Regions from separate parts of the Candidatus Pantoea multigeneris genome, predicted to be linked through region 2. Evidence: predicted binding sites of a transcription regulator. Region 2 holds the regulator's gene; the other holds the start of a gene.
The links. Region 2 encodes Fur, which represses iron uptake genes when iron is present. Its sites were predicted from a motif close to ATAATAATGAGAACNACTATCAA; they were not measured.
Positions count from the first base shown of each region.

Region 1: F3J40_RS13580 (isochorismate synthase) is a predicted target of Fur. The motif match lies at 1,619-1,641, and genes of this name have one in related genera.

Region 1 is NZ_VWXF01000005.1:179,011-183,436, forward strand. Features, by position in the region: gene fepD (Fe(3+)-siderophore ABC transporter permease) at 1-343, opposite strand, end outside; gene fepB (Fe2+-enterobactin ABC transporter substrate-binding protein) at 523-1,491, opposite strand; gene F3J40_RS13580 (isochorismate synthase) at 1,669-2,847, shown strand; gene F3J40_RS13585 ((2,3-dihydroxybenzoyl)adenylate synthase) at 2,858-4,426, shown strand, end outside.
Region 2 is NZ_VWXF01000006.1:191,002-195,427, reverse strand. Features, by position in the region: gene glnS (glutamine--tRNA ligase) at 1-1,115, shown strand, start outside; gene F3J40_RS15410 (hypothetical protein) at 1,277-1,669, shown strand; gene fur (ferric iron uptake transcriptional regulator) at 1,720-2,163, opposite strand; gene fldA (flavodoxin FldA) at 2,511-3,041, opposite strand; gene ybfE (LexA regulated protein) at 3,171-3,452, opposite strand; gene ybfF (esterase) at 3,609-4,373, opposite strand.

The DNA of each region.
Region 1 (4,426 bases), on a different contig from region 2:
GCCAGCCTGCTGGCGAATCGGCACCAAACAGTGCGATGCCCAGCACAACAGCGAAACTGGCACCAGCATTCAGCCCGAGAATACCGGGGTCGGCCAACGGGTTGCGCGTCAGGCTTTGCATCAACGCGCCAGCCAGGCCGAGCGAAACGCCAGCTAACAGGCCTGCCAAAGTACGCGGCAAACGCGCATCACGCACGATGATGCAATCGGCGCTGTTGCAGTTGCCGGAGAGCGCGTGCCACACCTGATCAAGAGGAATGGGTTTGGCTCCCAGCATCAAACTGAGAGCAATGAGAAGTAACAGCAGCATCCCTGTGCCTGCCATTACGCGAAGCTGGCGCATAGCGTTAACGACCCTGAAAACAGTGTGATAATGAGACGTGTTATCGGATTTTTCTGCGCCGTATGGTAACACGGCTAGCGGGCAACATGAGGAGGAATAAAGAAATTTACACAACGGAGCACTCCCTGCGCCGATTGTGCGTGATGGGCTGTTGAGTCAGCCCATCGCACTATCAAATGTTACTTCACAAACAGCTGCTCGAGCCGATCCAGCAGATGACTGGCGCTGTAGTAATCGAGACGGAAAGTATCCGCTCCCAGGGCATAAACCTGTTTTTGCTGCACGGCAGCCGTCTGGGAGACAAACGGATTTTTCAGCACGTCATTCGCGACCTGCGGCGGCTCAGCGGCAAACAGCAGCCAGGTTTTTCCATTCAGCCCGCTGGCCATATTCTCACCAGAAAGCTGGATGATATCCTTGCGCTTGCCCATGCTATGGCCTTCCTGCAAGTTCGCAGGCGGAGTAGCAAGCGTGAAGCCCAACTGTTGCAGTAACTGCCCCTGAGCGGATTCGCCAGTCCACAGATTTACCGCGCGACCATTGCCGTTCCAGACCATCGCAGAAACCGGCTGCGGCGGTAGCTTCAGCTTCTGCTTCAGTGCGGCTTCACGCGCATCAAAAGCTTTGACCTTTGCAGCAGCCTCGGCTTCATGCCCAGTGGCTGCCCCTAACTCTGTGACCACCTGTTGCCAGCTCTTATCGTCATAGTTCACCACCAATACCGGCGCAATCGCCGACAGTTGATCAACCAGCTTCAGCGCGGAGTCATTGCCGGTCGCGCTGACCAGAATTAAGTCGGGCGCTTCTGCCGCCACCGCTTCCGCATTCGGCTCGCCAATGTATAACCGTTTTACATGGCGCTGCTTCGCCACATCGCCCCACTGGCGGAAGAAACCCTGATCGTCGGATAAGCGACTGTTCGGTGCCGTTGCGCCGCTGGCAATCACCGGTGCATCAATCGCCAGCAGTGAGCCCGTCAGAGTCACACTGGTAGAAACGATACGTTGTGGTGCTTTTTGCAGGGTAATTTTGCCATTCGTGCCTTCAAGGGTACGCGGCCAGGAACCCTCGGCCCAGGCATTTTGGCTAACCAACTGTAGACAAAACAAAAGCGTGGCACAGATCGCCAGAAAACTACGTTTAAACATAAGATTATTCCATCGTTTTATCGGGACAAGGCATACACGGATTGCGCTGAATTGCCGGGCAAACGCAGAGAAAATCACTGCGCTTTGTTGACACCAAATACGGTTCGTCGTAGCTTACAGAACCACAATAAAAATGATAATCATTATTAATTAACTTATCATTCAATGGATGTGATTATGGTGGACACTTCAACGTTTGAAAATGCCTGGCTACAGGATTATTCCACGCTCTGCCGTGGGTTTGTTTTTACCTCTCCCTGGCAAAGTATTGCCACACAAGGTTGTTTCACGACGTTAACCAATCCGGTCACGGATGGGGCGTTGTTACAAGGAAACTTCCAGCAACAATTGCGTCAACATTTCGCTGCTGCAAAGCAGCAAGGAATCGAAAACCCGGTTGTGGTTGGGGCGATTCCTTTTGATGTTAACGAACCGGCGGCTCTGTTTATTCCCGAGTCTTCGCGCAAGTTCAACCGTGCCGATCTGCTGGCAGGCCTGCCGGTAAATCATGCGCCGTTGCCCGAAGTCACGCGGAGAACCGCCGTGCCGGAGCACGATCGCTTTACCGGCATGGTGGCTGATGCCGTCGCAACCATCAAACGTGGCGAGCCAGAGAAAGTGGTGTTGTCGCGCTTAATGGACATCGTCACGCAGAATCCGGTCGACAGCGCAGCGCTGATGCAGCGTGTGCTGGCTCAAAACCCGAACAGCTATCACTTCCACCTGCCATTACCGCAGGGAGGCGTGCTGTTAGGTGCCAGCCCGGAATTAATGATTCGTAAGCAGGGAGCCGCATTCAGCTCATGCCCGTTAGCCGGTTCGGCACGGCGGGAAAAAGATGAAGCCAGCGACCGCGCTTCCGGTGAAACGCTGATGAACTCAGGCAAAGATCGCCACGAGCATAAGCTAGTGACCGATGCCATGCGTGATGTATTGCAGCCGCGCAGTAGCCAGCTTTCTGTGCCTTATACGCCGGAGCTGATCACCACGGCAACGCTATGGCACCTGGCAACTCAAATTGATGGCACCGCCAAAGACCCACAAGACAATGCGCTATCACTGGCCTGCTTGCTGCATCCAACGCCTGCATTAAGCGGTTTCCCGCATCAGCAGGCTATGCAGTTGATTCAGCAGCTTGAGCCGTTCGAACGCCAACTGTTTGGCGGCATTGTCGGCTGGTGTGATGCCGAAGGCAACGGTGAGTGGGTAGTGACTATCCGCTGTGGCACCGTACACGGCAATCGCGTCAGACTGTTTGCCGGCGCAGGCATTGTGGCTGACTCACAGCCAGAATCTGAATGGCGTGAAACGGGCGTAAAACTCGATACCATGCTGCGCGCCTTTGGATTGCAATAAAGGAAAACTCATGACTGTTCCCTACACTCGCTGGCCAGATGACCTCGCCGCACGCTACCGTGAAAAAGGTTACTGGCTGGATTTACCGCTGACCGACATCCTTGAGCGCCATAAAACCAATGATGCTACCGCCGTCGTTGATGGCGATCTGGTGCTGAGTTATCGCCAGATGGCAGAGCAGAGCGACAATCTCGCCGCTGCGCTGCTGCGTCGTGGTGTTAAGCACGGCGATACTGCTTTGGTGCAGTTAGGCAACGTAGCCGATCTCTACGTGACGCAGTTTGCGCTGTTCAAATTAGGGGTTGCCGCTGTGTATGCGCTGTTCAGCCACCAGCGCACCGAATTGACCGCCTATGCCAGTCAGATTGCCCCTACGCTGCTGATTGCCGACCGCCAGCATGCTCTTTTCCAGGACAACAGCTTTATCGATACGCTGTGCCAGGCTGCACCGGCCATCCACAGCGTGATCCTGCGTAATGATGGTGAACATGAAAACGCACTGGAAACACTGAAAACAGAAACCGCGACGGGCTACATTGCAACACCAACGCCAGCGGATGAAGTGGCCTTTTTCCAGCTTTCAGGTGGCAGTACCGGCACACCAAAACTGATCCCTCGTACGCACAATGACTACTATTACAGCATTCGTGCCAGTGACGATATCTGCCTGATTAATGCCGATACGCGCTATCTGATTGCCCTGCCCGCTGCGCACAACTTTGCCATGAGTTCACCAGGTTCGCTGGGCGTATTCTATGCCGGCGGCCAGGTGATCCTTGCGGCCGACCCGAGCGCAACACTCTGTTTCCCACTGATCGAAAAACATCAGGTAACGGATACCGGCCTGGTCCCACCTGCGGTGAGCCTGTGGTTACAGACCATCGCCGAGTGGGGCAGCAATGCACAGCTGGCTTCATTACAACGCATCCAGGTTGGCGGCGCGAAGCTGAGTGAAAGCGTTGCACGCCGCATCCAGAGTGAAATGGGCTGCCAGCTACAGCAGGTGTTCGGTATGGCGGAAGGGCTGGTCAACTACACGCGTTTTGATGACGATGAGCAGACCATCCTGACCACCCAAGGGCGTCCAATCTCCCCGGATGATGAAGTCTGGGTTGCCGATGAAAATGGTCATCCACTGCCGGAAGGCACCACAGGCCGCCTGATGACACGCGGGCCTTACACTTTCCGTGGCTACTTTAACAGCCCAGCACACAACGCCAGCAGCTTTGACAGCGAAGGGTTCTACTGCTCGGGCGATCTGATCGAGATCAACGCAGCCGGTAACATCACTGTTCAAGGCCGCGAGAAAGATCAGATTAACCGTGGCGGCGAGAAGATTGCCGCCGAAGAGATCGAAAACCTGCTGCAACGCCACCCGGATGTGATCCACGCGGCGCTGGTTTCGATCACTGATGAACTGATGGGCGAAAAAAGCTGTGCGATCCTTGTGGTCAGCCAGCCAGTGAAAGCTGTTGCCTTACGTCGTCATTTGCGTGATTTAGGCGTGGCAGAATTTAAGCTGCCCGATCGTATTACTTTTGTAGATGCATTGCCGCTGACCCCGGTCGGTAAGGTTGAT
Region 2 (4,426 bases):
TGCTACGCGATCCGGTGCTGTACCGCATCAAGTTCGCTGAACACCACCAGACCGGTGAAAAGTGGTGCATCTACCCGATGTACGACTTCACCCACTGTATTTCTGATGCGCTGGAAGGCATTACGCACTCGCTGTGTACGCTGGAATTCCAGGATAACCGCCGCCTGTATGACTGGGTGCTGGATAACATCACGATTCCGGTGCACCCGCGTCAGTACGAGTTCTCTCGTCTTAACCTCGAATACGCCGTGATGTCGAAGCGCAAGCTGACGCAGCTGGTGAGCGAAAATGTGGTCGAGAGCTGGGACGATCCACGTATGCTGACCGTTTCTGGTCTGCGTCGCCGTGGGTACAGCGCAGCCTCTATTCGTGAGTTTTGCCGCCGCATTGGTGTGACTAAACAGGACAACATCGTAGAGATGGCGTCGCTGGAGTCCTGCATTCGTGACGATCTCAACGAAAATGCACCGCGTGCTATGGCCGTTATCGATCCGATCAAAGTGGTACTGGAAAACCTGCCAGCCGATCACGCCGAAATTATTACGATGCCTAACCATCCTAATAAACCAGAAATGGGTACGCGTGAAGTGCCATTCAGCCATGAAGTGTGGATTGATCGCGCGGATTTCCGTGAAGAAGCCAACAAACAGTACAAACGTCTGGTGCTGGGCAAGGAAGTGCGTCTGCGTAATGCTTACGTGATCCGTGCCGATCGCGTTGAGAAAGATGACGCAGGCAATATCACTACGGTGTACTGCTCGGTTGATCTCGATACGCTGAGCAAAGATCCGGCTGACGGACGCAAAGTGAAAGGTGTGATCCACTGGGTTTCAGCGCAGCATGCGCTGCCAGCAGAAATTCGTCTGTACGACCGTCTGTTTAGCGTACCGAATCCGGGTGCGGAAGAGGACTTCCTCACCGCGATCAACCCTGATTCTCTGCAGATCAAGCAGGGCTTCGTTGAGGCGAGCCTGGCTGATGCGGTAGCCAGCGCACCTTACCAGTTCGAACGCGAAGGCTACTTCTGTGCCGACAGCGTCTACAGCAAGCCCGGTCATCTGGTGTTCAACCGTACGGTTGGCCTGCGTGATACCTGGGCAAAAGCGGGCGAGTAATCGCTGAATGAAAAAAACGCCTGATTTCAGGCGTTTTTTTTATCTGCATGATGGGCGTTGTCTGATATTCAAGCAATTTAGGTATTCTCTGAGGCAAACAGGCAAGATTTCGGTAGGCTGGGAGCCATAAAGTTCATTCATAACAGGAAGTCGTAAGGAAAATGACATCTCTTGCTCAGGAAGCTCGCCATAGTGTTGTGGAGTTGCACCAACTGATCGAACAAATTTTTAATCACTCCAACGATTCAGATGCTATGTCACTGTTTCTCTCGCACTTTCACCCGGAATTTACCATGGTGACACCACAAGGTGCGGCGTTAAATTTCAATGATACTGAAGCGCTGTTTCGCCGTCTGCAAGGGGCGAGAGAGGGCATGCGCATTGCAACCTGCGAGCATCGTTTGATTTCAGCGCACGAAAAAGAAGTGACGGTGCAATACCGCGAAATACAGATGATGAATGGTGAAAGCCACAGCCGCATCGCTGTTGCGGTGCTGGATTTTAGTTCACGCGTGCCGCGCTGGCGCTACCTGCAAGAGACCCGAGTGGTCTAAAGAGATAAAAAAAACCCGCCGAAGTGGCGGGTTTTTTACTGCATCAAAGATTAATCGTTGTGCAGTGTTTCATCTTCACGGCAGTCACCAGACGCACAGTGACCATACAGGTACAGGCTGTGGTTGGTCAGTTTAATACCGTGACGCGTCGCGATATCTTTCTGGCGAGTCTCGATGGATTCATCGCTGAACTCAATCACTTTACCGCAGTCCAGGCAGATCAGGTGATCGTGGTGCTGCTGCTGAGTCAGTTCGAAAACAGACTTGCCACCTTCAAAGTTGTGACGGGTGACAATGCCAGCATCGTCGAATTGGTTAAGAACGCGATATACGGTTGCGAGGCCAATCTCTTCGCCGATATCGATCAGACGTTTGTACAAATCTTCCGCACTGACATGATGGCATGCAGGTTCCTGAAGCACTTCCAGAATTTTCAGTCGTGGAAGCGTGACTTTCAGGCCTGCCTTCTTCAATGCGGAGTTGTTGTCAGTCATGCGGATATTGTCCTGTTACTTAGCGAGTCACTTTGTGGCGCTTGGCCTTGAATGTTGGTCACGCGCTATTCTCATTTGCGTCTCATTATAGAACCGACGCAGCAAAATGAAAACCCGAACACCGGATAAATCAACACAGGCTGTAAGGCGAAGAGTCTTGAGCCAGAGGTGGAGCATCAGATGTCGGTTGTTCCGCTGTCCTGCAATCCAGGAGGAGAATAGGCGGATGACCGTTGTGGGTATTGTACAGTGTTGCAGGTGAAAATAAAAAACGTGTGGCTATTATTTCTATCGCTGTTTCCTTTCCATCAATGTGAGCCAGCGCTCACATTGATAGAAAATGCACATCAGGCGTTAATAATCGCGTCTAACTGCAGTTCATCTTTGATTTGCTTCACCCAGCCGTCAACGCGCTGGTTAGTCAATTCTGGCTGGCGATCTTCATCGATGCACAGACCGAGGAAGTGTTTGTCATCGGCCAGGCCTTTAGAGGCTTCAAAGTGGTAGCCTTCGGTTGGCCAGTTGCCGACAATCACTGCACCGTTCGGTTCGATGATGTCACGGATGGTGCCCAACGCATCACAGAAGTATTCAGCGTAATCTTCCTGATCGCCGCAGCCAAACAGCGCAACCAGTTTGCCGTTGCAGTCCACTTCTTCCAGGGTTGGGAAGAAGTCATCCCAGTCACACTGGGCTTCGCCGTAGTACCAGGTAGGAATACCCAGCAACAGAATGTCGTAACCTTCCAGATCTTCTTTGGTACTTTTAGCGATGTCGTGCACGTCAGCAACGTCTTTGCCCAGCTGCTTCTGGATCATTTTCGCAATATTTTCAGTGTTGCCGGTATCGCTGCCAAAGAAGATGCCTACGATTGCCATGGATAAAAAACCTCTTACATCCGGATTGTGGGATAAATGTGTATGCCTGCGTAATTGTGCGAATGATAGCAGACCGGGGAGAGGGGCGGTACTTTATCAGCCCCTGGTTTGTGTTACTGCGTGCGGTTTCTACTCATCCGCTGCTTTGAGTTGCGCCAGCAGAATTTGTTCAATTAATTCGCTACGACTGATGTTGCGAAGCTCAGCAAGGGTGTTCAGTGCTTCAACGGCTTCACTGTTCAGTTTAAGTTCGACACGGCGCAATCCGCGCACCTTATCGCGTTTTAACTGGTTGCGCTTATTGATACGCAGTTGCTCATCGCGCGAAAGCGGGCTGGTCTTGGGACGACCGGGGCGGCGCTCATCGGCAAACAGATCGAGCGTGGTACGATCAGTGTTTTCTTTAGCCATGACTCTGTGAAACTGAATGGGCGCACACTGCGCGATGTTTATTTAGGTATCATTCAGGCCCACTCACTGAGCATGGCCTGAAATTTTAGCGCGCCATCATACTCTAGCCTGGCGGCGTACGCCAACCCTAAACCACTGGTCGGCAAGCAATTGCTGTTAAAGTGCAAAAAATCGCCGCACGCTACGCAGTACTGCTTCGGGTTTTTCTGCATGAACCCAGTGCCCGGCTCCGCTGATGACATACGCATGGGCGGCCGGGAACTGACGTAACAGGGCATCTCGGTAGCGATTATCCAGATACGGTGATTCACTGCCACGAATAAACAGCGCCGGTTCAGGCCAGGCGGGAATCTCCTCCCAGCCAGAAATCGTGCTGTAGTTATCCCAGAGGACCGGCACATTGAAGCGCCACTCCCCCTCCTGGAACGACTTCAGCAGGAACTGAATCACGCCCTCTTCAGGCAAGCTTTCGCGCATCAACTGCGCCGCCTCGCTGCGGGAAACGATACCTGCCGCTGTCACGGCGCGAATGGCCGCGAAAATTTCATCATGACGTCGGGTTTGATAATCCACTGGCGCAATGTCGATCATCACGAGCTGCTCGACACGCTCAGGGGCAATGGCGCTCATGGTCATGGCAATCTTTCCACCCATGGAGTGGCCAATGACGGAAACCCGATCAATACCCAGATGGTCCAGCGTGTCGAACATGTCCTGCGCCATGGCGCGGTAGTTCATCTCTTCGCTTCGTGGCGAGAGACCGTGATTACGCACATCAACCTGAATCAGTGGACGATCATTTTTCAGGCCGCGTGCCAGGCCGCCGAGGTTGTCCAGGCTACCAAACAGGCCATGAATAAGCAGAATGGGGAGAGAATCAGCAGTCGATTGTTCAGTTTGCAGACGAGCGTTCAAAATCATGGCAAAGTTCTTTACGGTTGTGACCTTGCCTTAGGGTATCATGCTTCCACGAT